3 regions of the Paenibacillus sp. PK3_47 genome follow, and region 2 is predicted to be linked to each of the others. Evidence: riboswitches for the same ligand, from Rfam matches in the RefSeq annotation. Region 2 holds a riboswitch; each other region holds the start of a gene.

Region 1 (9,895 bases), 2.5 Mb from region 2:
CTTCCGGGATCAATCGGTTGTTGTATCCGGTTCGGGCAATGTCTCCATATATGCTATAGAAAAACTGCAGCAGCTCGGCGCACATGTCATTGCCTGCAGCGACTCCGGCGGCTACATCCATGATCCGGAAGGCATTAATCTCGGAACGCTCAAAAGATTAAAGGAGCAGGAGCGCTCACGGATCAGCGAATACGTCAAGGAGCATCCGCATGCTGTGTATACGGAAGGCAGCACCGGCATCTGGAGCCTGCCCTGCTCCATCGCACTGCCTTGTGCCACACAGAACGAGCTTGATGAGGAAGCCGCACGGACACTTGTTGCGAACGGGGTAATTGCTGTCGGAGAGGGCGCCAACATGCCGTCTACGCTGTCAGCTATAGATCACTTCCTGGAGCAACAGATCCTGTTCGGACCAGCCAAGGCAGCCAATGCCGGCGGGGTAGCCGTATCCGGGCTTGAGATGAGCCAGAACGGGCTCCGGCTCTCCTGGTCGTTCGAGGAAGTCGATGAACGGCTGCGCCAGATCATGAAGAATATTTACCGCAGCGCCGTCAGCGCAGCCGATGAATATGGTATGCCGGGCAACCTGGTTGCAGGTGCCAATATCGCAGGCTTTTTGAAAGTGGCGGATACGATGCTGGCTCAGGGTGTTGTCTAATCTGACAGCAGCAGCCTAAACTTAGTTGCCACATATTTAAAAAGGACGTGCCGGAATAAACGGCACGTCCTTTTTGCGTAATAGATATAACTCCTGAAACAATGGAATTTTAGCGAGTTAGATAAAGTATAATTGTCCAATGACATTTGGCCGTCTGCCCTAGAATTGTGCATCCATTGGTGTGGGCACCGGGGCTGGTTGAGCAAATTTTGCTTATTTTGCATGCCGGCCATGCTGTTCAGCTTCAAGGTCCGGGCGGCAAATAGGTCTGCGGGCACGCTCCTCCATGTTAAACGCACACTTCATCCGTTATATACCCCTCCCCTTATCCATCTAACGGACCCAGCATCCGTTATTTGTAAGCAATCGCCCCGTTTCCACCGCTAACGGACTGTAGTTCCTTTATTCCGCCAAATGTCGGGTAAATTACAACCTTTGGGATGAAATAAAGGAACTGTGGTCCGTTAGGATTTCAAAACACGCCTCCAGCGCAAAATAACGGACCCGGGGTCCGTTAGGCTTCATAGTAAGTGCCACCTGTTCGGTTTGTAAGGCTTCCGCCCCTTCCCCCATCATGCGAAGCGCCCTTGTTTGTTGTCTAAGCTGAACACTAAGCGTATACAGGAATTTTTAGCATTAGCCTGCCAAGCAATCAGTACGTTCTGGTGCGCGCGGGACGATGGGTGGGTTGGAGCCGGCAATTGTTGACCTAGTGCCGTATGACATCAAAATCACGTAAATCAGGCTGTCGAGACTTTCCCGACAGCCTGATAAATCCCCTTAAACATACTACAGCCAATTACAGGCACGCCTACAGCAATGCGCGGCGCAGCTCTTCCCCTGATTTCGGGGAAAGATAACCCAGCGGAATGTCGAACACGGATTTAGCCCCGCTGGCCCCTTCCCGGCTCAAACGGATAGCTGCTCTTGCGTAAGCGATAAGTACGCTGGCGGTGAACTCAGGATTGCTGTCCAGCTTCAGGCCGAATTCGGCAATTTGCTTGCTGCCGCTGCCCGTGACAGCACTGCGGATGACAAAGCCGCCGTGCGGCATGCCGGAATGCTCTGCAGCCAGCTCCGCTTCCGAGATGAAGGTTACCGTGGTATCATAGTCGGCGAAATAGTCCGGCATGTTCACGATCGTGCTGCGGATTGCCTCCTGGTCTGCCCCCTCTTCTGCTACGACAAAGCAGTCACGGCGGTGTTTCTCGCGTGTTGTCAGCGAAGGCGTTTCTCCGGAGCGGATACGCTCAATCACTTCCTGTACCGGCACAGTGTACTGAACACCGGCTTTGACGCCCGGTACGCGGCGGATGGCATCGGAATGCCCCTGGCTGACTCCGGTTCCCCAGAAGGTATAGTCTACGCCTTCCGGCAGTACAGCCTGCATCAGCAGGCGGTTCATGGAGAACAAGCCCGGATCCCAGCCTGTGGAGATAACCCCGACCTTGCCGCCTTCGAGAGCTGCGGCATTTACTTTTTCATAAAATTCCGGGATTTTGGCGTGAGTATCGAAGCTGTCAACCGTATTGAAAAGCTTGACCAGCTCCGGTGTCTGCTCCGGCAGATCTGTTGCAGATCCTCCGCATAGGATCATTACATCGATCTGATCTATGTAGTCCGCAGCATCCGACAAACGTGCCGTCGGCACTCCGGTCACCTTAGCCAGCTCTTCCGGATCTCTGCGTGTAAAGACCGCTACCAGTTCCATATCGGGATTTTGCTTAATGGCCTGCTGTACGCCTCTTCCCAAATTGCCGTACCCTGCAATTCCTACTCTAATCGTGCTGCTCATGATGATCCTCCCCTGCCGGATTATTATTCCGGGTAATATAGTATTTTTAATTACATATATTCATTACATCATATGTCAACATTTTTCGCCAGTCTAATTATTCTATAAGTATTATTTTCCTCTTTATGCTTTTATTTTTTAGTATTTTCATATACGATAAAGGCTTGTAAGCCATCCTACTAACGACAACCCGGAGGAAACATTATGGCACGACATTTATTCCCCCGTCTGCAGGGCAACAGCCGCGGCTGCCTCGCATTCGAACCGTTTTTCCTGATCCCGTTCAGCATGTTCTCCACTTACGCCACCTTGTATATGTACGAGCTCGGCCTGACGGAAGTGAACATCGGCTGGGTCACCACCATCGGCCTGATCGTGCAGGTCTTCTCATCTTTAATCAGCGGATACTTGACGGACAGGCTGGGCCGCAAGCGGGCCATTTTATATTTCGACCTGCTGAGCTGGAGTCTGGCCACCATCCTGTGGGCCGTTTCACAGAACTTCTGGTTCTTTGTGGCAGCTGCGTTCATTAACGGGTTCCAGCGTGTACCGCATATCGCCTTCTACTGCCTGATTGTTGAAGATACGAAGCCTTCCGACCGTACCTATGTCTTTACGCTGCTTCAGATCATCAGCGTGATCGGCGGCTTGTTCGCACCGCTTGGCGGGCTGCTTGTTGCCCATTACGGAATGGTAAGCGGCATGCGTATTATGTACGTGCTGGCCTTTGTCATGATGACCTTCCAGTTCGTCGGCCGTCACCTGACCACCCGTGAGACAGAAGCCGGCATACAGAAGCGCAAGGAAACCCGCGGTCTCGGACTCAAGCAGATTATGACCGAATACGGCGGCGCTTTCCGCGAGCTTTGGGGAGACAGCACCCTGCTGCTGATCTTCGCAGTCTACATTCTGTTCAATTTCCAGGCTACCCTGAAGACGACTTACCTGTCGCTCTATCTGGCTGATTACCTGCATATGGATAACGGCATCCTGTCATTGTTCCCTGCGGTGTCCTCAGTGATTATGCTGATTACGCTGTGGCTGATTATGCCGAAAATCCCGGAGAAAAGCGCCAACCGTTCCATGATGGCCGGGTTCGCCCTTTCCGCCCTTTCCAATGTCATGCTGGTGCTGTATCCTTCTTCTAATCTGGTCTGGATCGGGCTCAGCACCATTCTGGCAGCAGTCGGGTTAATGATCAGCTCGCCATACCTGGAAGCTGCTGTACAGAATGCAATTGATGATGATAAAAGAGCGAAGGTATTCTCCGTGCTGTCCGTACTCATTCTGCTCTTTACCGCACCTGCCGGCATTATCGGCGGCTGGGCATACAAGCTGGATCCGCGGATTCCGCTTTGGCTGGTTACAGGAGCTTTTGTCCTCTCGTATGTACTGCTTCAGATGTACCGCAAGAGAGAACGCGCAGCACATTAATTTTTGCATCATCATACTTGAACAGAAGGCCCGCGCCGGATGCGGGCTTTTTTTGTATTCCATGCTGGTAATAAATTGTTCCCGTTTTTCGCCAAGTAATACGAAGCAGCAGGAGGAGCACCCAAATCTACTTTATAAGAGGGGTTAATCCTGAAGTTTACCGGACCCAGGCCCTGCACAAAATGAGAGACACCATTTCCCAGTTCCGTGAGCTTGCAGAGCATAGAGAACAGCAGATTCTGCTCTTGAAAAAAGACTGCCGCTCCAAATCCCCGCATAACCCGGATTCCCCCGGAACCTGCTGAGGTAATAAGCAGTAAAGGGGGAATTGATATGTTCAGACGTTTGTCCATTCTGATTGCCGCGGCGCTGCTCTTCCTTCTTCTGTATATCCCTGCTGCTCACCGGACCTCTGCTGCGGGCTTCACCGCCTCCTGGCCTTACAAGGCTGCACTTCTAAATTCCAGCCAGACCGTTGTGGTTACTGCACGAACCGCAAAGTCACAAACAGGGCTGTTAACTTTATATGAAAAGCGTGACGGTAAATGGTCCCCGGCTCTGGCCGGCATTCCCGTAACTTTGGGCCGCGGAGGTACCGGTAAAATCAGAGAAGGAGACGGGCGGACGCCTTCCGGTGTGTATCCGCTGGGTCCGGCGTTCGGAACCGGTGATGCACCGGGGAATCTCAAGCTTGAATATACGAAAACAACCAGTAAGGATTTCTGGATTGATGATCCTGCTTCAGAACAGTATAACCAGTGGGTAACCTATGACGGTCATCCGGGCCTGCGCTGGTCTTCCTATGAGCGTCTTCAGCACCCGCTTTACAAATATGCTGTGGTCATAGGATACAACACTGCTCCGGTAGTGTCCGGGAAAGGCAGCGCGATCTTTCTGCATATCTGGAAGGGCGCAAACCAGCCGACAGCAGGCTGCATTGCCATGTCCGAGAGCAATCTGCTTAAGCTGATGGCCCTGCTCGATCCCGCGAAGTCACCGTCCATTGCCATCGGATTGGCGGACTGAAAAGACCCTGTGCCGGCCGGCACAGGGTCTGATTAATTGTATAGATGCTGCTTCTTAACTCAGCAGAAATCGGATTACAGCTTCCACAGGGTGGCACAGCTGGTAATCCCCGCTCCGACAGACCACAGTACGAACAGGTCCCCTGGAACCAGGGTGCCGTCTTTAATGGCATGATGAAGCGTGATGAACGGGCTGCTGGTCCCTGTGTAGCCATAGATATCGCCAATGTACGGGAATTTAGTAATGTCTTCCTGCAAATTGCCGGCAATATCTTTGATGACACTGAGATTCAGCTGGCTGAGAATATAGTGGGTGATGTCACTTTTCTGCAGTCCATGCTCCTGCAGCAGCATTTCAATATTCGTTACCGCTGTCGGGAATGCCACATTGACGTTATATTCCGGATGAAGATAAATTTTCTTCTCCTCAAGCGTCATATGCTCGCCGTAAATCTGTGTCATCCCGCCTGCAGGAAACTGCATATCCTCGGCTCTTTGCGTATTGGTGTAGTATGCGGAATCAATCAGACCGGCGTCTGTGTCCTCTACACGCTCCAACAAGACCGCGCAGGCCGCATCTCCGCAGAGACCTTTTGACGCCAAGTCCCCTTCTTTATAAAACCTGGCAATTTGTTCCGATCCTACAATAAGCGCGTATTTCACTTTGCGGTTCGTAATCATAGAACGGGCCGCCTGGTCAGCAGCGACAACCATCCCTACACAGTTTGCATTGCTGTCATACACAATACAATTTTCTTTACCCTTTAAAGCCTGGTGAACAAAAGCAGCATCCGTCGGTGCGCTGAAGTCATGAGTGCCTGAGGAGAATACAATCATATCCAGATCTTCTCCGGCAAGCCCGGTTTTTTTAAGTAATGCTTTTGCCGCTTCTATTCCCATAAAGAGCGTGCTTTCTTCATAGCTCTCTGCATAATAACGATCCTTGCGTCCAAAATACTCCCAAATCCCGATAAGCTTCCCTGCTGCTTCCCCCGCCTGGACAGCCAATTCTTCATTGCTGACCTTCGTTGCCGGATGGTACACTTCAGTACTTACTATTCTCACATTAGCCAAGTTTGACCACCCTTTGCCAGTAGATTTGTAATGTATTTCATTGAAAAGAATTTGATCTCCCGTTAACGCTTAACCCTTCACAATCGCCCAAGCTTCATCAACGGTATCTACAAAGTGTCCTGCAAATCCGGCTTTGGGAGCTACTCTCTGCAGCTGGGATTTGGCAACAACCTTTTGCGGATTGACGAGCACACAATGCTTAAACGCGTTGTACAAAACGTAGCAGCGTTCAAGTACAGGCAGGATTTCAGCTTTGAATGGCGCCATATCACTGCAATCGATGATTAGGGACATATCTTTAAGCGGCAATGACGGCATATTATTCTCGAAAATATCTACTTCTTTGATGGTTTCATCCAAATCGGCAAAACCGTGGAGGCTGATAAAAATAGTGTTGGATTCCGGATACATCTTAGTTTCTGCGATCATCTTGTATTGACACTCCTCTGATTGTTTTGATTCTAAGCTGAGAGATTCATGAGCTCAGCAATGAAATTCATGACATAGCTTAGTTAATATCGACATTTCTTGCCTCTTTTTTGATATTTTCAGACAAATAATCATAAATTTTTCAACATTTTGCAGAACTCTGCTTCCATTTATGTATATTGTCCCGGCAAAACCCTCCTCAACATGTCTACTAATCTACTATTGTTGTATTTAGACAACAAAAAACCAAACTATATGAGTATCCCCGCTGTCATGCCGCTTTGAAGCGGTTTAGACCGGTAGCTTTGCGTCTTCCGCCTTTCGGCGGAGTTGCCTTTGTTCATCAGCTGGCGCTTCAGAATAAAACATATTTTGGTATTTATTATCTATGTGAATTTATATTTCGACAGCAGCAGTCATATTTCCTTCTTTTTCTTCGCAATATCTGAATATTTTGAATATTTAAAATAACAGCAGTTAAGGCTGTAAAAAATACGGTCCTTAACTGCTGCTTTGGTTGTTATATGTAACTTTAAGACTGCATTCCATCTTCGATCCGCTTCATAAACTCTTCAACCGCGCTGTAGCCAAGCTGCTTAAGATACCAGTTGTTGGCCGCCGCCTCAATGAGGCCGGCAACGTCACGGCCCGGCTGAAGCTGGATTTCCATATGCGGAATCTGGACACCGAGATATTCGGTGAACTGGGGAACGACCTCCAGCTCATTGTTCAGCGCATTCTCCCGCCATGGGGCCAGCTCAATATCGAGCACGATCCGCGTTTCATCCTGGAAAGCCCTGCGTCCGTATTGTCTGACGACATTGATCAGGCCGACACTGCGCAGTGCCAGGAATTCGCGGGTGGTCTCGTTATGGGTACCGAGCAGTGTAGCCGGCCCCAGCTTTTTTAGTACCACTATATCGTCTGCCACAAACCGGTGGCCTCTTCTGATGAGCGTATGTGCAGTTTCGCTTTTGCCGATTCCGGATTTGCCCCTGAGCAGAATACCTATACCGGATACATTCACACATACACCATGAATAGACATTTCCGGCGCAAGTGTTTTGACCAGATAACTGTCCAGCTTGGCAATGAACTCAGTGGTTGTGTCTGTTGTCCGCAGCAGCGGAATCCCTTCCTGATCACAGAACAGTGTCAAATAAGGGATCTCCTGCTGGCCTGAGGTCACTATAAAACACGGCGGATGATATTTGACGATGTTCCCGATATGCAGCTTGCGGTCTTCCACACTAAGCGTCAATAAATAGTTAATTTCCTTACGGCCGAGCACCTGTACCCGCTCCATAGGAAAAAAATCAAAATATCCGACAAACTCCAGCCCCGGTCTGTGCGTGCGCGGACGGGTAACTGGACGGTCCATCCGGCTGGCTCCCGCCAGCACTTCAAGCTGAAATTTCTCCGTTAGACTTTGTACAGTAACCGACTTCATGTTGTTTCCCTCCTGCAAAAAGATAGTAACGTTTAGTTTAAACTTCTAAAAAACTTGAAAAATTTTCATACTAATTATATATTAAAATCAATATATAAGACTTCAGACCCATGTAGAATATCACTTCCATAATAGCAAGAAGGTGCGGCCCGGTGGCTTTGGAGTCATGGATTGATCTCATCATGTGCTTTATTTTGTTTCTATTATTCATATACATATTTGCTACCGTAACCATTACAAAATTGCATAAAGTCTATTTGCTCTTTCATTTTTCCATGATGGTATGGCCCTACTGCCAGTTCGCCATCAAAACCGTAGATGACCCTGTCTATCAGCTGTTTTATGTAAAGCTTGCCTTTGTGGATGCTTCGCTGCTGACCACCGGCTGGATCTTCTTCACAATCCTGCTGTCAGGCCAGTCGCAGTTTTTGAACCGGAAAATATTAATGCTGCTGTTCGTGCCGGCCTTTCTCTCCTCTTTGGGTGTAGTGCTGAATCCGAACGGCTGGTTCGTGCAGCCGGTTAACGGCGGATATGCCGAAAGAACTTATGGCCCGGTATTCTGGGTGAATATGCTGATTCTTATCATTCATGCCATCGTTTCATTCTATATTATTTACGTTGCGCTTGTCTCCGGGCAGGCCGGACGGATCAAAAATCAGATCATGAACATGCTCAAAGGGATCATAGCAGTCACTGTGTTCCTGATGCTTGATGTCTTTCTCAATGTGGTGCTGGACGATTTCCTGCCTGTTATTCCGGGCTTTACCTCGCTGGGCATTGTAGTATCAGCCATTTTCTTTATTGTTACCATTCACCAGGATAAAGTGTTTGATATTGTCACCATTGCCCATCAGGATATCATAGATACGATGGAATATGGAGTCCTGGTGCTCGATGATCATGAGAAAGTCATTGAAATCAATCAGGCCCTCTATCCGTACAGACATCTGACCATTGGTGACCGGTTTGAGATGGCCGCTTTTTTACCCGGAAATTCAGTCAGGATGGAACGTTTCCTGCATAAATACCGGGAGCGGCCGCATGAAATAGCTGAAATTGAACTGTTCCACCCCGGCATACAGCTCTTCATCAGCATTCATGCCGCACCAATCATGGTCAGCAATGTCAGGGTCGGACGGATAATCACATTCCAGGACATTACGGAACTCCGCCGGCTCATTGACGAGACCAATCAGCAGAATTCGATCCTGCAGGAACGCAACGCTTCCCTGATTAAAGTCCAGGAGGAGCTGTTCCAGAGCAACCGCAAACTGACGAAGATGGCGATTACCGACAGCCTGACCGGATGCTATAACCGTCATTATCTGACCCAGCAGCTGGAGCAGGAGGTCATCAGGAGCCGCGAGGTTGAAACCCCCTCAGCACTAATATTGCTGGATATCGATTACTTCAAGACGGTGAACGACCGTTACGGGCATTTGGCCGGTGATGCTGTAATTTGCAGTACGGTTGAGAGGCTTCAGGAGTCGTTAAGACCCGCTGATATTCTGGCCCGTTACGGCGGTGAAGAATTCATTATTTATTTACCGGACACCGATGAGCCGCAGGCGCTGCAGTTAGCAGAAATCTTCAAATCCGGCATTGAGACGAACCTGATAAACATCGAAAATGCGAAGCATCCTGTATCCGTAACCATTAGCATGGGGCTGCTGAGTATCCGCAGCTTCTCGGTCCCGGAACCTGAGGACGCCTCAGCTTATCTGAGCGATTTGTTCAAAACTGTAGACATAGCGCTCTATGAAGCCAAAAATCAGGGCCGCAACCGGATTGTTCCGGTCAGGAGATAGAGTGTATTGGCCCCAGTGAATCCTAAAGATCTGTCCGAATCCGTTTCGGGGGACAGGTCTTTATTTATTTTTGCCTAATACCGCCAATTCATTGATATCCAGCGAAAACACTTCTCTAAGCCCCTTCTCCCCCTCGGAAGTAATGCTGATAGCCCGTGACGCAGGGTGCCGCTGCACCCAATGCATTTCCAGCAGCTTTTCCAGAATGGCATTTCCTAA
Region 2 (9,895 bases):
TTTCACCGGCAGTCATCAGAACCGTTGCGCTGCCCATCGATATCCCGTGCAGCACAATTTGCGTTCCAGTTCCGCTCTCGTCAATTATATACTGTATCCACTGCAGATAATCTTTGCGTTCCGGCCACCCGAAACCGATGTAATTCCCTCCGCTTTCGCCATGCCCTCTGGCATCAGGCATAAGGACGTTATATCCCAGCTGTTCGTAATAAATCTTGGCGACAGCCCCCATATCCTTAGCTTTGCCCGAATAGCCGTGGGCCACAATAGCTGTACGGCCTTGCGCCCGCTCATTGGGCAGATAGTAGCCTCTGAGCTTCAGCCCGTCTCCTGACGTGATCTCAATATTCCGGAAGCTTTGCTGCGAGACCCACTGTGCCCCTTCTCCCCATGATGCCCCGGCTACCGGAGGATCTGCTTTCAGATCCGGTGTTTTGGCCAGAAACTCCTTCGGCGCCCGTCTGATCGCTAATCCGTAAAAGAAAAAACCGGCATAGGTCACCCCTGCGGCGAGGACGACAATGATCGCAAGAACCAATACACTCCACATGACTGCAGTCACCTTTCCTTTGAATAGATTCATATACCTGCTGGCAGTATGCATTGAAGAGCTTCTGTATCCACAATGCCAGCATAGTATAGCACGGCGGTGCCGTCAGCGGAAAATAGCAGTCATTGCAGTCCTAAAGCGGACCGCCCGAAGTAAAGGGCTGCTTGCGTGTTTCTTGATCTCCCAGCAGCCCGGTCTCGGCATATAGCAGTTGATTCATATTGGTTAGATTGAATCTGATCATGGTGAATTCTGCTGCCCGGTCAAGCTTAGCGTTTATGCCTGTTCTGTCTTGCCGTTCTGCTAATCAGCAAACCGGCTCCGCAGAGAGCCAGACCTCCCAGATAATAAGGCGCCGGGCTGGACTCCCCGGTCTGCGGCAGTTGTCCGGCTTCATCTATACTGCCGAGCGGAACCTCATCATCTGCGATAGTTATTTCATCCTGTGCAGGCTCCGGCTCAGGCTGCAGCTGCTCCTCAGCACTGTCTTCTGCAGCCGGTCCTCCTTCATCTGCCGGCTGCCCAGAAGGTTTGTTATCCGACGGTCCAAGCGGCAGCGGATCGTCATCTATAATTACTTCATCTAAAGTTTCCTCATCTACTGCCACATCAACCACAGGCTCCGCCGGTACATTGATACCATTGTCAACAATCGTCCCGATTACCGTAGGTGGCGCCGGCGTAGGCGGTATAAATGTCACTGGTGGTGGAGTAGCCGGACTGACAGTTTCGCTTGGAGGCACCGGTGTTGGTGCCGGGCTCTCCGGCGGTGATGGTGTTGCCTCGCTTGACGGTGCTGGTGTTGCCGTCGGCGTTGGTGTCGCCGTCGGCGTTGGCGTCGCCGTCGGTGTTGGTGTCGCCGTCGGCGTTGGTGTTGCCGTCGGCGTTGGTGTCGCCGTCGGCGTTGGCGTTGGTGACGGCGTTGGTGTCGCCGTCGGCGTTGGTGTTGCCGTCGGCGTTGGTGTCGCCGTCGGCGTTGGCGTTGGTGACGGCGTTGGTGTCGCCGTCGGCGCTGGCGTTGCCGTCGCCGTCGGTGTTGGTGTCGCCGTCGGCGCTGGCGTTGCCGTCGGTGTTGGTGACGGCGTTGGTGACGGCGTTGGTGTCGCCGTCGGTGTTGCTGTCGCCGTCGGTGTTGGTGTCGCCGTCGGCGTTGGTGTTGCCGTCGGCGCTGGTGTCGCCGTCGGCGCTGGCGTTGGCGTTGGCGTCGGTGTCACTCCGGGAACATCGCCTGTGTACAGACGATGATGAAATTCTCCGGTCCCGCTTAAAGCAGCTCCGATTACAGAACCATTAATTTGTCCGTTGTTAAAAGTGAGCTCGGCAAAAGGGGCCAGAACTGTCCCCATAACCCCTATGTTCTCCATTTTCACCTTTGCAGCCTGACTGAAGTTATACAGCACTCTAAATTCGGTTAAACCTTCGCCCAGCCTGTTGCCGTTTCTCATTGTTACTGCCGAACCGTCAATATTAATGATGGCTGTAGAGCCTGCCGGAGCGTTAATAACGATTTCATTGGCCACGGATAATTCACTTCCAGACACCTTGAATACATTCAGCTCAGAATCGCTTCCCTTCAGAAGCAAATTCCCGTAATTGTTTTCTGTTTTACCGTTCGCCGGCAATGCGGCAAGCTCCAGCGATTTGGCCTTAAGCAACGCAAATTCAGCGGCAAAGGAGACTACACCGGTTTGCTGCCGCAGCGTTCCTGTTCCGCCTTTCGGGCCCCCGGTTCCCTGGTAAGTTCCCCCGTATACCACATTCCCGTTGACCTCCCCCCTGTCATACTCCAGATTGCCTCCAACGATCAATGTATCTCCTTGTCCGCGTTCGGCTTCAGTCAAGCTGCCGCCTACAGAATACCCTTCCTTTAGAGCAACATTTCCGCCTGCCGCCATCCTGCCTTCCGAATCACTGTGGTATGTTGTTATATCGCCAAGAATAAATACATTGTACGTCCCGGCGATCCCCGGTAACGGAGAGCTTTCTGCTTTTACGGTCGCATCTCCAAAGGAGGCAAACCAGCCTCCTGCCAATAACACAGCAGACATGCCAGCTGCAAAATACTTTTTAATCATAGAGTTATGTTTCATTCCGCTCACCTCTTAAACACAAAAATTAAGACTTACAGTAGTGACTCCAACCGCCAGCAACACAAAAAAGACCGCCACGAAGGGTTAGCTTCACGGCGGCCGGACGATCATAGCCCGTATACGGGCTTTAGATTCCTGACTTTGCGTCCCATTCTTTCGAACGGTTTGCGTTTATACATGACAAAATATGTAATTAGGGAGTTGTTATATGTAGTCAATGACATTTGTTACTTTCGAACTACCCTAGTTTATCTGCAAAACTAATATTTTGTCAATCTATTCCTTGTTTAATACTGGAACGTCCTTTATTGCTTCATTTATTTTAATTTTCAGGAAAATGGAACTACTCCTTAACTCCCCTAATGCAATGTATGACGTCAAACTCAGATTCATACTAAAAGTTGTATCCAGCCAATCATCGACACCCATAAAGGAATGCTCAGAATCATTCCGAACAGCAGACCGCGGCGGAGACTTCCATCAACATTCATCATTGATCTCCTCTTTTCTCTTCATTAACTTCAACTTTTATTATTTCAATTTTAATATATAACAATCCGCTTTATTCTTTTGTGAAAAACATCACATTATAAACGGTTTTGCTGAGTATTATTTTCTAGCGGCCAACATGTTTAATCCTTACGGTGGAACCTATCCTGTTCTATTGCATCTTCTGCAGCAGTGGTCCCTTAAGCCGGACAAAAAAAATAGGCCTCGCCAAGGGAGTCGGCAAGACCTGAAGGGTACCACATAACACTGGGGGGTGTTGATATATTCAATATAAACCCTCTACCTGAAAATAAGATGATGGTTAGCTGAAAGTTACATTAAAATTGTGTAATATCCCAGCGTACCGAACACTACGATCAGCGCCACCGGGTATAGGATTCTTCTGCTCACCTTATCCTTAAAGGTAAGAAACAGACATAACATGCAAAGCCACGCAATAAGAAGACTGCCCATTTCCTATGCATTCGCTCCTTCCTGGCCGTTCTGGATTAACCCTGCGCACACAAGGTGCACAGAAGCTATATTAAGAAATACCCTAACGGTATCCCAATCATAACTGAAACTGTAAACTGAAGTCCAATGTGCCTGCATGCCCTTAAGCCATCCATCCTTTCTCCCGTGCAAAAGGAAAAGCGCGGTCCCCGGACACCCGGAAATCCGCGCCTGATATGGTTGCCTTAAGATGCTGGTGAAGGGAATTGAACCCCCGGCCTACGCATTACGAGTGCGACCCTGTCCCATTCCATAAGGTTCCATTGAGTACCTTATGTTATGGCAGGCTCTACACTACTCATTATAAAGTTCTATAAGGTTTTGTAAAGTTCCGCATGTTGGTAGAAGAATTGGTAGAAGATACGGTAGAAGAAACAACTGGCGACCATGGCCCTGTTTCATACACAACTGGGTTGGCCGTACGATTGTGTGAGGGCGACTTACCGCCGCCCTCGAGCTTTAATTAGTGCGGCCACTGAGACAACCAACGCGGCACCAATAATGATCCAAGTAATTGTGTGTAACATGTCGATTCCTCCTTTATAGGGGCCGTAGCCCCTAGTGTTTTACCTGTTATACATACCCTTTGCTAACCCAAGAATGTCGGGCAAAATAACTGCCACCGTGTCCTGGTATCAAATAACCAGTGCCTACCATGGTTCCAGCCTTTCGTTCATCCAGACCACGCTCTACGGCTCTACGCTCCGCTATGACCGTCCAGACCCATCCAGTATGTTTCATATCTATCCCCCAAGAGGGCCGTAGCCCCGCGTTATTTAGCCAACCTATTAAGTGACTTCGCCAGCTCCTCGGCCTCTTTCTTCTTAGAAGGCAAATGCGGTATCCAAATTTTCAGTTCATTATTCCATACTCCCCACGATATCGGCTTGTTTTTATCGTTGTATGCGTACGGACTAGCAACAAAATTATTTTCCATTCTTAATTCCTCCCGCGTATGCCCGCCGGCTGATTGTATCGTCCAAACCGTTTATGTTATGATTGGGTGGAGAGCAGGGGGTGCGACCCCTACTCTCCGGGAACCTTACTTACGTTTGCCGTGGCGGCTGCGTTTTTTGGTTCCTTTTTCTTTTGTCTCCTTCGTCGCTTTCCTTAATAGGACTAGCGCCGTTGCCAAGTTCACAATGGAGACTGCTAAGTTTGCCCAATCCTTCATGTTTCACTCTCCTTTCCGGAAGCTGGTTTGTTTCACTTCCTAAATATAATATACACTATATTAAACAAAATGTCAAATAAATTATTTGCATTTCTAAATATAATATTTTATTATATGTATAAACAATTAGAAAGGAACATGTTTATGGGGTTCTCATACAAGCCACTCTGGAGATTACTAATCGACAGAGAAATGTCCAAAACTGAATATCGTGAAGCGCTTGGACTATCGACTGCAACGCTCGCGAAACTTGGAAAGGATCAATATGTTTCCATGGAAGTATTAGAAAAGACGTGCCTACACTTCAAAGTCCCTTTACACGAAGTAGTTGTATTCGAGCTGGAAGAAAGCTAATAAGAAGCAGTAATTAACAAACCAAGCCCCGCCAGTATAATCACTTGACGGGGCTTCCTTTATTTTAAGAGGTTTTTAAATATACCACCTAACTCAGCTATATAATTTGTCAGCCTCAGGCTGATCTCTGTACGCATTACATCACGGGTAAGGCCGAAACGTTCCTGGTACCCCCGGAAAAATATCTTGTGATAGATCAGAAAATCATCTTGCTCATCGGGGACAATCTTCACATTCCTCTGCCTGAGCTCCTTCTGTAACATGTATGTATCTTTCATGATTCTGTTCTGTATGTAACGGCCGGTCATAAGGTAAGCTCTACTGAGTACATTGCCTGAATGCTCTATTTCTGCAATGCTCTTGCTGACCATGGTATCTATATGCGGCAGTAAGATCAGGTCCCGAACCATAGTACGTTCCTCATTGGTAAGCATTTGCCGGCTGCCGACACTTTTGGCCTCTTTGCCCTGCTGCCGCCCATACTCTTCCACATGCTCGGTCAACAGCATCTTTTGTTGCCATCGGTCATTGCCGTCCAGTTTGGTCACAATGAACCCTCCTTAATGATACAGCCAATAATCTATGTTATGCCCAATGTCGGGCCGTTGTAAGCCCTGCTGCGGCGTTTTATCGGTAAGCGTCCTCTTCCCCATTGCATTAGAATTACGGCTGCCTCGACGGGCTCAGCCGCGACCCAATTTATGTATTCTTCGGCGGCAAACACTTTAAAACCCTTGATTATCTCTGCAGGCCGCCGCCCACTCAATCGCCCTAACTCTTTGATATCTGGCATTCTCTTAAAGTGATACCTGAACTGCACCATGATCCGCAGCAGCTTCCGAAGTGTATCCTCAAGCATACCGCGCTTCCTTGACGGGCTGCCACGAAAGAATGTTTGCTACCAAGAATACCCGGGGCGAATCTGTGGTCAGGCAGTTCGCCCGGATGCGTCCATCACGAACACCTTTCACTTCTAATTTTCGCTGTGTAATCTTGCCTGCGTTGTCCACGTATATGATTTCGATGATTTGGCCTTTGCTCATTCTCATGTGATCGCCCCAAAAACAAGAACGTTTGTTTGCATTATAACTTTGTTAAGGTAAATCAGGCAATAGACTATGTATCATCTCTAATATTTGCTAATTTATATATTTCAAATTAAAATTAGGTATTTTTACTTATTTTACTATAAACACATTACTTATGTACTAATTTTATTTTTCTTCATTTTTTTACATTTTTCCCCTTACTTTTCATTCCATCTTGTGTAAAATTGTCAATATCGATCAAGTGGAAATATTTAACTTTATCGAAAAATTTAAGTAGGAGTGATTATTTTGAAGAGAAGTGTCAATAAAATTACATCTTTGTTGTTTGGTTTCATTTTATTATTCAGCTCGTTTAGCACCTTCGTCTCTGCCGCCCCTAGTAATTCCAGTGTCATACAGGAGAACAGTTCAGGTAATATTAATCCTGCAGCCTTCCCTTATATATCATCATATGATTTAGCCCAACTAGCTTTAGCAAGTTCCGGGAATTATGGATACACGGAAAGTGCCGTTCCTTCATCTATCGTCAATGGAGCAGCACAAATTTTTGTTGGGTCTGGTTATACATTAAAGATGGAGTCGGGAGGTTTTTGGTATTATAGTCAAGATGGTTTGAGAAGAGTGAGAACTGGATCAAAATGGCTTGGCAATTACCAAGCAAATTTTGAAAAGTTTTCTCGGACAGGTTACAATGATAATTATCGAACATCGAATTATCATGTTAATGTTGTTTCTGACTAATCACAGCGAGATTCTTCATTTGTCTCTCAATAAATTCAGATATGAATGGAGATTGATATGATTCGTCCGATCCTTAAAGAAACTCACTTTTATGAAATGCCTGAAGAAAACAAAGATTTTTGCGTATCAGTCGTTCTAGATGTTGGATCAGAAAAGGTGCATGGTGCTGATCAGTTCTATGCTACTTTAGCAACTGCTAATGGACTCAAAGCCTTTTTTACTGATGAAGCCGCAATAGCTATTCGTGGTTTACTTCTTGTCAAATCTTTTGACATCTCTTTAATAAAAGCTGAAATCCAAAAAATATTAGACAGATGTTCTAAAGACACCTGGGAAGAAACGGCTGTTTCAATCAACAGATTTTTCCCTTGGGAATTTGACGAGAGTAAATGGAAGTAAGTAGCGCGCTGATGTAAACAAAGAATACCCCGTCAAGCATAAGCTTGGCGGGGTATTCTTTTTATGCTCTAAATTCAAAACGGCTGCGGACGAAATAGGAGCCGGACAGTTTAACGGATTCTGGGGTGTACTTCTCTACGATGCCGCCGTAATTCATCAGGTGACCGTTCGGGTCCGGATCTGCTCGGTACCAGACAGATACCTTCACCTGAGATAAGACTGCCGCTAGAAAGTCTGTATCGCTCTCTAAGACCTTGTGTATATGATTCACGCCAGTACCATTCTAAACTCAAATTCACCTCTTATGTAGTAAGCATCAGAAACCTTAACACTTATTGGACTCCACTTAACAACATGACCTCCATAGTCTACAATGCAGCCGGCCAGATCACCGCGAAGCTCAAATATTGCGACTCGCGATTGTGTTAGTGCTGCAGCAAGAAAATCCGAATCTGTTTTCAAAACTTTAAATGCATCCATAATATAATCACTCCTAGATATAATATCTAATCTTCAGGCTGGCCCCTTTACCTTTAGATGGCGCCGCTAAAATCATATCATTAGACTTTTTATAATCATACATTGCCTTACAACATGATGGCATACTGTGATTTGGCCCGGGATAACCACCCAGTATTCTATGCACTTCACCTGAAACAATCTCCACGTAGTCAACTCCCATATTACGAGCTTCATCTATTTGACGTTGTACTTCCATTCTAAAATCTTCAACAGAAAGGCTCTCAGCCATGTATCTCATCTCCTTCCATAAAAACCTCCACCAATATTACATCTATTTTAGATTATCTAGAACATTGTGTGAATGCCAATCTTACACTGAGGATATAGACGAAAAAGCCGCCTACCATTTAGGTAGACGGTCTATTTCCTACTCTGAATTCAAAGCGTTGCATTTGAATTCGTAATCATTGATCTCGATTGGCTTAGGTATATCCCTGCACGATGCCGCCATAATCCGTGTTTAACGGATTCACTGGCGTGAAGGACCAGACCATACAGACACCCAAATTTGATGTTCGCTCCACTGCACTTTTTCAAAAATCATTCATTAAAGTTGATAATTATTAAACATTATTTTTTCAAGGTCTTTATTTAGATACTTTCACATTATTCATATAATTTTGAAAGGAAGCATTTGCCTCTCTAATTATAATATCAACCACACTCTTACCCGTAGTTGTTTTAGGTTTAAAGTACTTTAGATCTTCTGTTTCCTGAAGAGCTAAGTACTCTAAGAATATTGTTACACAGCCGTAGGCTAGTCGATCTTTGCTGATTCTATTACGGGAACTTTGAAATCTTCTAAAATATTCATTTAAATTTTTGAAATGCTCTCTATCTCTAATAGAGGTATCCACCATCATATTAAATATATATTTCCAATTTGAAAGCAAAACATTAATGTAATATAGTCCCGTATAACTTATTTGAACTGCATTGGTACCTATTAATGAGTCTCTTCCACCAATATCTGAGTTAATAAGGTATTCGTTAAGTAAAGGGGTTAATATAATTTCCAGTTTTTGTCTATCTAAAATTGTTGATGAAAACCTCTCTAACAAGTCATTTAAATCAACATACTGCTCTCCTGCATGAGAGCACTCTTCTAAATATTTCAATATATATATATTAGTCAAGTGTGAATAAAAACCATCAGATTGATAATTAAATAAGTTAAAAATATTACACTCCTCACTGGAGTAATACCTATTGTCTTCTCTCACAATTCCTTCTAGTACCTGATCATAAGAAAGAGCTGTATTATCAATATTTTTTATTTCGTTAATGAAGTCTAAAACTTCATAAAGTCTTGTGTTTTCTGATAGAATTGCCGTTTTAAACATAATAAGCAGTCTTCGCATATTTCCACCAGAGAGCTCTTCAAATAGCTTTTCCACTTGCTGCTCTGGACTTTTATCAAGTGTGTTTTTTAATATCTTCACAAATTTAGAGATAGGAATCTTCACTGTTTTATTACCGTACTCATAAACATATTGTTCTTGAGGATAATCTTCTAATGCCTCTAAACGCTTTTCCAACAGCTTTCCTGCATTTGGAGGTTGAATTCTATAAGTAATAGTTTGCAATGCATCGTATGGTGGTTTATTTTTAATTAAATTAAAACTTTGAAACCTCATAGCAGTTATAACTGTACTTCCATAAGCGGTAGCTCTTTCATGTGCTATTAACAGAACTTCCTTTTGCTCGTCAATTGTTTTCTGGTCAATATTATCAAATACAAAACATACACTTTTGTTTAAGGCTGTACTTATATAATCTATTGTTTTTTTCAATCTAAATTCCAAATCTCTTTGATAATCAACTGATAGTTCCCAAATTTTTTGTTCTATAAAATCTTCGTCTTTTTGTAGAGAAGGAGGCATTCCTACTTTGAATGTATGGAACTCTTTCTGATATATCCTTTTTATGGTTTCCCATTCATCAAGTTTCATATAATTATATTCAGTACTATCGAGTCTTTTTAGAATCTGTTCACTTATGAAGTTATTTAGTT
Region 3 (9,895 bases), 150 kb from region 2:
GGATCCGGAAGTACTGCCTGGAAGCTGCCGGAGGCAAGCTCGGTTGCCGGTGAAGTGCTGCGGGTATTGCGGATCAGGCTCTTCGGCGCCATAATCACCAGCGGCCGGGCATCGGGCTCACCGCACAGGGCTGCCTGGCGGCGCAGCAGATGGAAGTACTGGGCGGCACTGGTCAAATTGGCTACCGTCCAGTTCTCCTCTGCTGACAGCTGCAGGAACCGCTCCAGCCTACCGCTGGAGTGCTCAGGGCCCTGGCCCTCGTAGCCGTGAGGCAGGAGGATGGTCAGATTGCTGCGCTGTGTCCATTTGGCACGGCCGGCAGCGATGAACTGGTCGAAAATGACCTGCGCTGCATTGGCGAAATCGCCGTACTGTGCTTCCCAGAGGACAAACGTCTCCGGAGCAAACACGTTATATCCGTACTCGTAGCCGAGGACCGAGGCTTCCGACAGCGGGCTGTTGTATACGCCGAAGGAGGCTTTGGAATCCTTGAGCTGATGCATCGGAGAGAACAAATCTCCGGTCTCGCTGTCATGCAGGACGAGATGGCGGTGTGCAAAAGTGCCGCGCTGGGAATCCTGGCCGCTGAGCCGGATCGGCGTACCGTCTTTCAGGATCGAGGAGAAAGCCAGCGCTTCCGCCAGAGCCCAGTCCACCCGTTCGCCGTCATTCAGGGCATCCTTGCGGCGCTGCAGAATCCGCTCCAGCTTCGGATAGACCTTGAATCCATCCGGCACAGACAGCAGTTCACGGTTAATCTCCTGCAGGCTGGTCAGCGGTACAGCTGTTGTGCGCTGTGCACCGGAATCCGCATCCAGCGGAACCGCAGTTTTGGATTCCCCGTTTTTGTGCTTGCCGTCCTTCATGATATCAAAAGCCTTCTGCAGAACGCTTTCCGATTCACTGAGCATTTTGCCGACATCTTCCGCTGTGAGAACCTTCTCGCGCTGCAGGCGTTCAGCGTACACTCTGTATACGGTAGGGTGATTTTTGACCTTGCTGTATACGAGCGGCTGCGTCGTTTCGGGATCATCCATCTCATTGTGGCCGTGGCGGCGGTAGCCGATCAGGTCGATCAGGAAATCCTTTTTGAACAGGTTGCGGTAGGCACAGGCAAGACGGACAGCTGCAATGCAGGCTTCGGGATCATCGGCATTCACATGGACGATCGGGATTTCATAACCTTTGGCCAGGTCGCTCGCATAATGGGTGGAGCGGGAATCTTCGCTTTCGGTCGTGAATCCGATCCGGTTATTGACGATAATATGCACCGTGCCGCCGTTCTGATAACCTTTCAGTTTGCTGATATTAAGTGTTTCTGCGACAATGCCTTCACCAGGGAAGGCGGCATCCCCGTGCATCAGCACAGCCATGGCTTTGCTTGTGTCCAGCTTAGGCAGGCCTGGTGCGCTGCGGTCCTCTTGGGCGGCACGTGTGAAGCCTTCGACTACAGGGTTAACGAACTCCAGATGGCTCGGGTTATTGGCCAGCGTGATACGGGTGCGGACCGTCTCGCCTTCGCGGACAGCGCGGTCAGCGCCAAGATGATATTTGACATCCCCGGTCCAGCCGTAGTTGATGCCCATGGAGCCCTCGGAAGGGAACAGCTCCTTGTTCGGCGAATGATGGAATTCCGAGAAAATAATATCATAAGGTTTACCTAAAATATGCGCCAGCACGTTCAGGCGTCCGCGGTGGGCCATCCCCATGAGAATGTGCTCGGCACCGTCATGTGCGGCGGCACGCACGATTTCATCCAGCATCGGCACAAGCGCGTCGTTGCCTTCTATACTGAAGCGTTTCTGGCCGACGAAGGTTTTGTGGAGGAAGGTTTCGAATTGTTCCACCTGGATCAGCCGGTTCAGCAGCTCTTTGCGCTCGGTATTGTTCAAGGGTGCCGGGGAGCTTGTGGACTCCGCCTGGCTGTTCAGCCAGCGCAGCTCCTGCTCGTCGCGTACATGCCCGAATTCATAAGCAATGGTCTGTGTGTAGGCCTGGCGCATCCGGTGAACGGCATCCCAGGCGGTATGGACATCATCAGGGGCGTTCTCCCAGATCAGTGAGGCCGGAAGGGCAATCAGGTCTTCACGGGTCAGATCATAGGTTTCGTATTCCAGCCATTTAGCCATGGGGTTCTTTTCGGCGCGTTCCAGTGGATCAATGTTGGCGGCCATATGGCCATGTATGCGAATGTTGGCGATCAGCTTGGAAGCTCTGACGGCTTTTCTGAGCCATTCTGTGTTTCCTGAAATTGCAGGCTGCGGTGCCTGCACGGTATCCGGTTCCAGTGGAGGAGGGCCGGAGATGGTAAACAGATCGCGGTAATTTTTTTCTACTGAAAAAGGATCCTTCAGAAACTGCTCATACATTTCTTGAATGTAGCCCAAATTCGGTCCGTAATACTTGCTCCAAACGGATTCATTATAGGGTTCTTTGGCTGCCATGAATACATCCTCCTAACGGATGAACCCCACTCGCGCCAATATCGTGTCGGCACTTGGTGGAGCTGCGATGTTTGCGGTTTCATTCCTCATCCTATTGTGCTACTTTCAAGGCCTGTAATCAATTCATACTTGTGTTTATTCCAATCGCAAAAAGGTATGATTCAGTCCATTATTCATACGTAACTATTATGATTCGGCACAATTCTGATTTCACGCCCGCAGACCTGGGTAATTTATTCTATAAACTGCACATTTAGAATAACTCCTTCCTCATACATAGGTGTAAGGACATAATATAATTAAACCATTCGTGAGATTTAGACAAGCTGCCTGCAAATTTAGCCAGGATTTTTCAGTTAAAATCATATAATAGTTCCATAAAACGACACACTTTTTTTGACCGTCATTATATAATGTTATTGCAGATAGCGGTTTCATGAATTTATAGCAGATCCTTTCATATGAAGGATCCAGTAAAGGGTAAACCTGCTGAAAGGCAGGGGCACAAAGTCTCGGGTCTAATGTAGCAATACTACGACGGCCGGACTGCCTGGGGACGTGAAAATCTTAGGAGGAGATTTCTTGGATAAGTCCAACCAGGGGGACAACGGAGAACTGCAGACAGCTGAGCTTGATTTGGAATGGGTCTATTTATTGATGTCGGCAAGAAATGCGGGCATCAAGGCAGATGAGATCCGCCAGTTTTTCAACGAAAAGATGCTGCAGGCGATGTAGCGGGGCAATTCTTGAGCAGACCGGTTGTACATAATGCAGGAAAAGGGCATGGCGGATGACCGCCATGCCCTTTTCTGTGCGCAGCACCAGTGCTGCTCATGAATCCTTCTGATCCAGCCGCCACTTTTGATAGTCCAGAAACTCCTTGAATTCCCGCTTGCTTATCCCTGAAGCCATAGCTTCCTGTACGAGACGGAACCATTCTCCGTCGAGAGACGATTCCTGGACATCAGCAGGCTCGCCGTAGAGCAGGACATGGATGGATACCTGAAGCGCGTCGGCGATTTTTTCAATGAATTGAATAGAGGGGTTGGATTGAATATTTCTTTCCACATTGCTTAAGTATGATTTCGCCACATCAGCTTTGTCCGCCAGCTCCGATAATGACAAGCCTTTCTCCAGACGGAGGCGGTGAATGCGACTTCCCATATTATCTGGCACGATGACTACGCCCTCCGCACTTTTTTATAACAGTATAACAAATAACCATACCCCGGACAAAGCACAAATCCATCAGAATTAACGGTTAATCCGGCAGCGTGTCACAATAGTTGACTTCGCGTATTTCCGCTTGTTCTAATCCTTTTCAGATCGTCATTGTTTTAACTCTTATTTGAGGAATGTTCTTTAAAAAGTACGATATCTTAAGAAAAAGGAAGGAAAACGGAGCAGATAGCGGCTAATTTGTTCTTTATAACGAATATCACTGTGAAATGGGATTTTAAATTTTCAGGATAGCTGGCATATACTTATGCCAAGGTTCTTAATAACGAACGATAATTGTTCGTCATAAAGACTGATCAGCACAGGGTTGATAGATGAATTTGTCTGCAGGGAGTCCTGCGGACAACCAAAGGAGAGACTCTTGTGAGGCTTTCACGAACCTCCCGTAAAAGAAACAGCCGCCGCCGGTATATCCTTCCCCAGCTTGCCGGAATTGTGGTGATCTCTGCGTATGGCATCAGTCAGATCACTGCACCGACGTACGCTCTGCTCACCAGCAGTGTTACGGAGGAATCCGGTATTGCGAGTGCCTTTGTTTTCCCGAGCACTGTGGACAGAATCGCGGATCAGGCCAGTGAAGCAATGAACCGTGCTGCCCTGCAGCGTGACGGGGTGCGTGAAGCATTGGCCGGCATGGCGGATAGCATTATGGATTCCGATACTGCAGAGACACTTGCACTGGGCATTGAAGATGCCGCCGATCAGGCACGCGGTGCTGCCGCTTCAGCAGCAGAATTGCTTGCCCGGCTTGAAAGCTACGCTTCCCGTTCGCAGCAGGAGCTGGCCTGGCAAAGGGATGAAATTAACCAGAGGCTTTCACCTTCCGGAATCAGCTTTGAACAATTAACTGCTGCGCAAAACAACGATAATACGACATTTGAGAATCTGTTGATTCAGAGCAATCTGACCATAAGCGAATTTCAGGAGATGGTGCGGAAGCTGGCCTCCATTATGCGGGTCGATGCTTACGTTCAGGCCGCATACCAGCAGGCGTTAACAGCGTCCGAACAGGCTGGCGGCTATGCAGAGGAAGCTGCAGGGCTGTATGGGCAGGCAGCGGATACCCTGCTGAAACTGAAAGCAGCCGAGGCGAAAGCAAAGCTCGAAGCTGAGGAGAAAGCGAAGCTCGAAGCCGAGGAGAAGGCGAAGCTCGAAGCTGAGGAGAAGGCGAAGCTCGAAGCTGAGGAGAAGGCGAAGCTCGAAGCCGAGGAGAAGGCGAAACTCGAAGCCGAGGAGAAGGCGAAGCTCGAAGCCGAGAAGAAAGCGAAGCTCGAAGCCGAGGAGAAAGCGAAGCTCGAAGCCGAAGAGAAAGCGAAGCTCGAAGCTGAGGAGAAGACGCAGCCGGATGTGCAGCTGCCTGCAGAGCCGGATGTACCGGCTGCGGACAATAATGCTGAAGGAATATCCGTAAAGATAGGACAACAACAAAACGTATTTTAAATAAGGAGATGCCTCAAAGTGATACTCAAATGGACCCGTAATGTGCTTATGTATGTTCTGATACTGATGTTTCTGCTTCTGCTGGTCTCAGCAGTAACCAGCCGGATCAACGGCGGAAAGCCCAAGATTCTGGGCAAAGAAATCCTGACTGTCCTGTCCGGTTCCATGGAACCCGGGATCAAGACCGGTGCAGTCATTGCGGTTAATCCGGTTAGAGGCGAGGAACAGCAGGGTGCCTTTAAACCGGGGGATGTAATTACTTACCAGGCGCTCGACGGATCAGGCAGCCTGATCACCCACCGGGTTGTAAGTGTAAGCGGAGAAGGGCCATCGCTGGCCTATATCACCAAAGGCGATAATAACGACGCACAGGACCCGGCGCCGATTCCTGCAGGAAATGTGATTGCAAGCTACGCTGATTTTACGGTTCCTTTGGTCGGTTATTTCATGAACTGGGTGAAATCGACCGCCGGCATCATCATTGTCATGATCATCCCGGGACTTTACCTGGTGATCTCGTCCATTATTACGGTCTTTAAATCGATCATGCGCATGGATGATTCTGCGGAGCCGCAAATCGTGCCCGTTGAATCTCCGCCTGTAACGAACGGTTGATGCTTCCTCTAATGCAGTTAGGGAAGATTCAATAAATATTCCATATTAATTCTCCAAAAATGGAGATCAGGAGGAGACAAATTACAATGACGAATCTCAAGAAAACAATGGCAATGGCAATGGCAACTACTGCACTGGGTGCAACTTTAATTGCCGGAGGATCCTTCGCGATCTTTACAAGCTCCGCACAAAATACAGGCAATACCTTTGCAGCGGGCACATTGAAGGTTGATATCGATAAACCGGACGGCAAGCTGGCAGTCGGCTATTTCACCATCATAAACTGGGCGCCGGGAGACTCTGAGATTCAGCCGGTTGTTGTATCCAACAAAGGTACGCTTGAGCTGCGTTATGACCTTGCCCTGGCGGTAGGCGGCGACCTTGGAACAGGTGCACACCCGCTTGTGATTTCAGCGTACGCTGATGCGGCCGGAACTGTACCGCTTCCTGTTAATGACCGTGTCCTGGCCGTTGGCGGCTCGGAAACCGTCTATGTCAAAGTGGAATTCCCGAAAGATGCCGGTAACGAATATCAGGGCAAAAAGGGAACAGCCAGCATTAAGGTAGAGGCAGAACAGACCAAAAACAATTAAATTCAGAGAAGGCAAAACAGCCATAGTCCATTTCCTTCCACACCATAAATCATTTAAAGGGGGCAGAGGCCCCCTTTTTACTAAGGAGAGCTATTAAAATGATGAAAAAGAGAAAGATGCTTATTACCGCAATTTCCTCCATTGTTCTGCTCTGCGCCGCGATCGGCGGGGGCACTTATGCCCTGTTCACCAGCTCGGCTCAAAGCACAGGCAATACTTTTGCTTCCGGAACGCTGTCCTTGAGCACCCACCGTAATGACGTGCCGGTTGAAGGCCCGATGTTCTATACCGATGATTCCGATGCCGGACGTATGGGAACCGGACTGTGGGCACCTAAAGATACCCATACCCGTGCGATGCTGATCAAGAATACCGGAACCTTGGATGCCAAATTAACCGACTTGTTGGCTATTCCGGAAGGAACGGCTGCACAGCAGGCGGATGCGCTAGCTTTTGGCGAGCAGGCGGTGGTTACTGTAGCGGCGCTGGCTGCACCGGATGGTGTAACACTGAACGCCGATGCCCTCAATGAAGTGAACGAAGCTGCGGATCGGCTGTTCAAATCATTGATCAACGGCCCGGGCTTTATGAAGGCACTAGCACGCAGCGGACAGGAAGCCTTCGCCATTGCCAGAGAAACTGTGCTCGACTGGACGTACGAGGTGGACAATAACGGACAGCCGGTCCGGGTTGGCGTGTCCGATGCCTATGTAGGTACCCTTAAGGATCTCTACAACGGCGGTGCCGGCCGTGATGCCAACCTGCCCAACCTGATCCTTCCTGCCAAAAAGACGATGCATCTTGCGTATAATGTTACCTTTGTCGATGATGCCGGCCTGGCGTTTGATAATGATACATTGCAGGGCAAATCGGTGAATTTCACCTTCAAAAGCAGCTTTGAACAGGTGAAAAATAACTAAAGGCATTCCGCATACAAAAGCGCCATCTCCGGTTATTTGAACCGGAAGATGGCGCTTTTCGTGATGAGGCGGAATCCGGCCTGTCCGCTTACGGCAGCTTCTCTCCGCGTGAGCTGATGTACAGCTCGTACCATTCCTTACGGGTAAGCTCCACCTTGTCCGCCCCGCCGCAGGCTTTAATCCGCTGCGGATTGACTGTGCCGATAACGGGCTGGATGGCCGCCGGATGAGTCATCAGCCAAGCCAATACAATGGATTCACGTGTAGTCCCCTTCTGCTCAGCCAGGAATTGAACCATCGCTGCAGTGTTCACCACACTCTCCGGCTGGCCTTCCAGCGAACGCCCGCTGAACATTCCCTGGGCCAGCGGCCCCCATGCCTGCAGCTGGATATTCTCCATACGGCAGTGTTCCACCGTTCCTTCCGGGAAGGTAATGTCCTTCCAGGGCTCACGGTTCACGCTGACCATGGCATCAAGCCAGCTGATCTTGGCCAGGCTCATATGCAGCTGATTGACAATGAAGGGTTCTTCGCAGTAGTGCTGCAGCAGCCGGATCTGGGCGGCGCTCATGTTGGAGACCCCAAAATGGCGCACCTTGCCGGAGGCTTTGAGCTGATGCAGCGCCTCGGCAATCTCTTCAGGGTCCATCAGCGGATCAGGCCGGTGCAGCAGCAGAATATCAATGTATTCTGTCCCCAGCCGTGACAAGGTACCGTCAACACTGTTGAGGATATGCTCCCTGGAGATATCAAAGGTGTTGCTGGTATCCCCCGGTTCAATCAGCTTGATGCCGCACTTGGACTGAATAATCATCTCTTCCCGCAGACCGGGGCGCTCCTTAAAGATTTGCCCGAATACCTTCTCGGCCTTACCGCGGGTGTAAATATCGGCATGGTCAAAAAAGTTGATTCCAATGGACAGTGCGGCATCCAGTGCCTCATGTCCCTGTCTGACGTTGTCAGCGGTAACCGGCTCGCGGTCCCAGCCTCCGCCCAGCCCCATGCAGCCCAGGGCAATGCGGCTGGCGGGAATTCCGCGTGTGTTGAGTGGCAGCGTTTTCAGCAATATCATCCCTCCGTGGCAAAATGATTACGGCTTTCAGGGATATTGTACACTCTTAGAAGCCGGTATGGTACTTCTTGTCACTGGAGGAGCGGTGTTTAGTGCCTTCCTTGTCCTTCTCTTCCTCCTGCTCAAGCTTCAAATCCTCCATCGGAATCGGATCGACATGCTGCTCGCTTTCATGCATATCGAACAGGCTGGGGTTCTCTGTCGGATACTGCTCGGGATGGTCCCGGTTATTATCCTGTAAATTGTTGTCCTTGAGTTTGTTGTCCTTATCGCTGTTCATGTGTATTCCTCGCTTTCATGTTGGATTGGTCTGTCTGACAGAAGTTGCGGTTTGCTCGTTAATAAACGGATTACTGACCCGCTAAACAGCAAAGAGGCCCCGAAGGGCCCCCTTACAGATCAAGCGGTGTTCCAAAGTCATTAAGTTTGCGGTCCGCAACATCCTTTAGGAGCCGTTTAAGCCAGTTCAGTTCAGTCAGGCTGTGCTCATATCTGCCGTACATTAAATGCAGTGCCGAACGGGGGACAACATACCGATGCTCCTCGTATACCTGATAAGCGTAGTTGACCTGATGTTCGATCTCACGGATCCGCTCCTCCAGCAGCTTCTCCACTTTGCTCTGATCGATATGCCTTGAGAGTGCCAGAGCCATGTAAAGCGGGTGAAAGACAGGATCAGTCTTCTTGATCTGCTGGACAATAAGCTGCTCGAACAATGCTTTTCCTTTGCCGCTGATCCGGTAAATCGTTTTGTCCGGACGGTCGCTGCTGGATATGGTCTCCGTGGCATGAATATGCCCCTCCTGTGCCAGCTTGTCGACAGCATAGTATAAAGAGCCCATCTGCAGCTTCATCATCTGATCATAGCTGCGCTCCTTCATCACCAGCATCATCTCATAGGGATGCATATCCCGCTCGAGCAGCAGGCCGAGGATTACCAGTTTCATGGACATGCCGGATTATCCTTTGACCGGCTGCGGATCTTTGGGGGCATCGGTGAGCCGGTCTTTGGGCATCAGCAGCACAAACGCAAGTCCCAGCACTGCCGGAACCAGCGCCCACAGGAAGGTCTGGGCGATGGAGTCAGACAGCGATCCGGTGATTTTCTCCAGCACCGGGGCAGGAATCTGCGCGCGGGCCTCCGGTGTCAGGGCTGCCTGCGGATTGCCGTAGGATGCTGCCTCGCCGCTTCCGCCAAAGGCGCTGCCAAGGCTGTCTGCAAAGCCGTTGCGCTGAATGATGCCGAAGATGGTAATGCCGAGCGTCATGCCCAGCGAGCGCATAAAGGTGCTTGTAGATGTAGCCGAACCACGCTTACGCATATCGAAGTGATGAATTGAAGACATGCTGAGCACAGAGAAGGAGAAGCCTACACCGAAGCCGGTCAGCGCCATATAAGCGTTGAGCGCAAAGCGGGAGGTATCAGGCGACAAGGTGCTTAGCGAGAAGACACCGGCCACAAAGCAAACCGCAGACAGCAGCATGATATTGCGGAAGCTGGTCCTGGTAGTCAGCAGCCCGCCGGTCTGGCTGCCGATGACTGTACCGATCATCATCGGCATCAAAATCAGT

What was found. Region 2 has a riboswitch for cyclic di-GMP ahead of C2I18_RS14545 (choice-of-anchor A family protein). Riboswitches for the same ligand answer to the same signal wherever they lie in the genome.
Region 1: linked by a shared signal. The riboswitch ahead of C2I18_RS24845 (hypothetical protein) and the one ahead of C2I18_RS14545 (choice-of-anchor A family protein) in region 2 are both predicted to bind cyclic di-GMP.
Region 3: linked by a shared signal. The riboswitch ahead of C2I18_RS13750 (anti-repressor SinI family protein) and the one ahead of C2I18_RS14545 (choice-of-anchor A family protein) in region 2 are both predicted to bind cyclic di-GMP.

The regions. Positions count from the first base shown of each region.
Region 1 covers NZ_CP026029.1:5,706,774-5,716,668, reverse strand. Annotated here, with positions in the region: gene gdhA (NADP-specific glutamate dehydrogenase) at 1-658, shown strand, start outside; gene C2I18_RS24865 (diaminopimelate dehydrogenase) at 1,470-2,453, opposite strand; gene C2I18_RS24860 (MFS transporter) at 2,658-3,887, shown strand; gene C2I18_RS24855 (L,D-transpeptidase family protein) at 4,221-4,913, shown strand; gene C2I18_RS24850 (ketoacyl-ACP synthase III) at 4,988-5,977, opposite strand; gene C2I18_RS24845 (hypothetical protein) at 6,056-6,415, opposite strand; cyclic di-GMP riboswitch class I at 6,671-6,760, opposite strand; gene hprK (HPr(Ser) kinase/phosphatase) at 6,948-7,865, opposite strand; gene C2I18_RS24835 (histidine kinase N-terminal 7TM domain-containing diguanylate cyclase) at 8,048-9,676, shown strand; gene C2I18_RS24830 (ArsR/SmtB family transcription factor) at 9,737-9,895, opposite strand, start outside.
Region 2 covers NZ_CP026029.1:3,248,976-3,258,870, reverse strand. Annotated here, with positions in the region: gene C2I18_RS14550 (alpha/beta hydrolase) at 1-583, opposite strand, end outside; gene C2I18_RS14545 (choice-of-anchor A family protein) at 820-2,625, opposite strand; cyclic di-GMP riboswitch class I at 2,732-2,820, opposite strand; tRNA gene C2I18_RS14540 (tRNA-Thr) at 3,837-3,901, opposite strand; gene C2I18_RS14535 (hypothetical protein) at 4,415-4,579, opposite strand; gene C2I18_RS29635 (hypothetical protein) at 4,685-4,816, opposite strand; gene C2I18_RS14530 (helix-turn-helix domain-containing protein) at 4,886-5,170, shown strand; gene C2I18_RS14525 (YhjD family protein) at 5,230-5,718, opposite strand; gene C2I18_RS14515 (hypothetical protein) at 6,508-6,960, shown strand; gene C2I18_RS14510 (Imm8 family immunity protein) at 7,018-7,359, shown strand; gene C2I18_RS14505 (hypothetical protein) at 7,421-7,630, opposite strand; gene C2I18_RS14500 (hypothetical protein) at 7,627-7,839, opposite strand; gene C2I18_RS14495 (hypothetical protein) at 7,853-8,110, opposite strand; gene C2I18_RS14490 (type I restriction enzyme HsdR N-terminal domain-containing protein) at 8,469-9,895, opposite strand, start outside.
Region 3 covers NZ_CP026029.1:3,097,709-3,107,603, forward strand. Annotated here, with positions in the region: gene C2I18_RS13745 (2-oxoglutarate dehydrogenase E1 component) at 1-2,444, opposite strand, end outside; cyclic di-GMP riboswitch class I at 2,914-2,998, shown strand; gene C2I18_RS13750 (anti-repressor SinI family protein) at 3,027-3,179, shown strand; gene C2I18_RS13755 (helix-turn-helix domain-containing protein) at 3,276-3,608, opposite strand; gene C2I18_RS13760 (hypothetical protein) at 4,047-5,123, shown strand; gene C2I18_RS13765 (signal peptidase I) at 5,142-5,738, shown strand; gene C2I18_RS13770 (TasA family protein) at 5,825-6,331, shown strand; gene C2I18_RS13775 (TasA family protein) at 6,430-7,251, shown strand; gene C2I18_RS13780 (aldo/keto reductase) at 7,340-8,317, opposite strand; gene C2I18_RS13785 (hypothetical protein) at 8,370-8,603, opposite strand; gene C2I18_RS13790 (PadR family transcriptional regulator) at 8,716-9,270, opposite strand; gene C2I18_RS13795 (MDR family MFS transporter) at 9,283-9,895, opposite strand, start outside.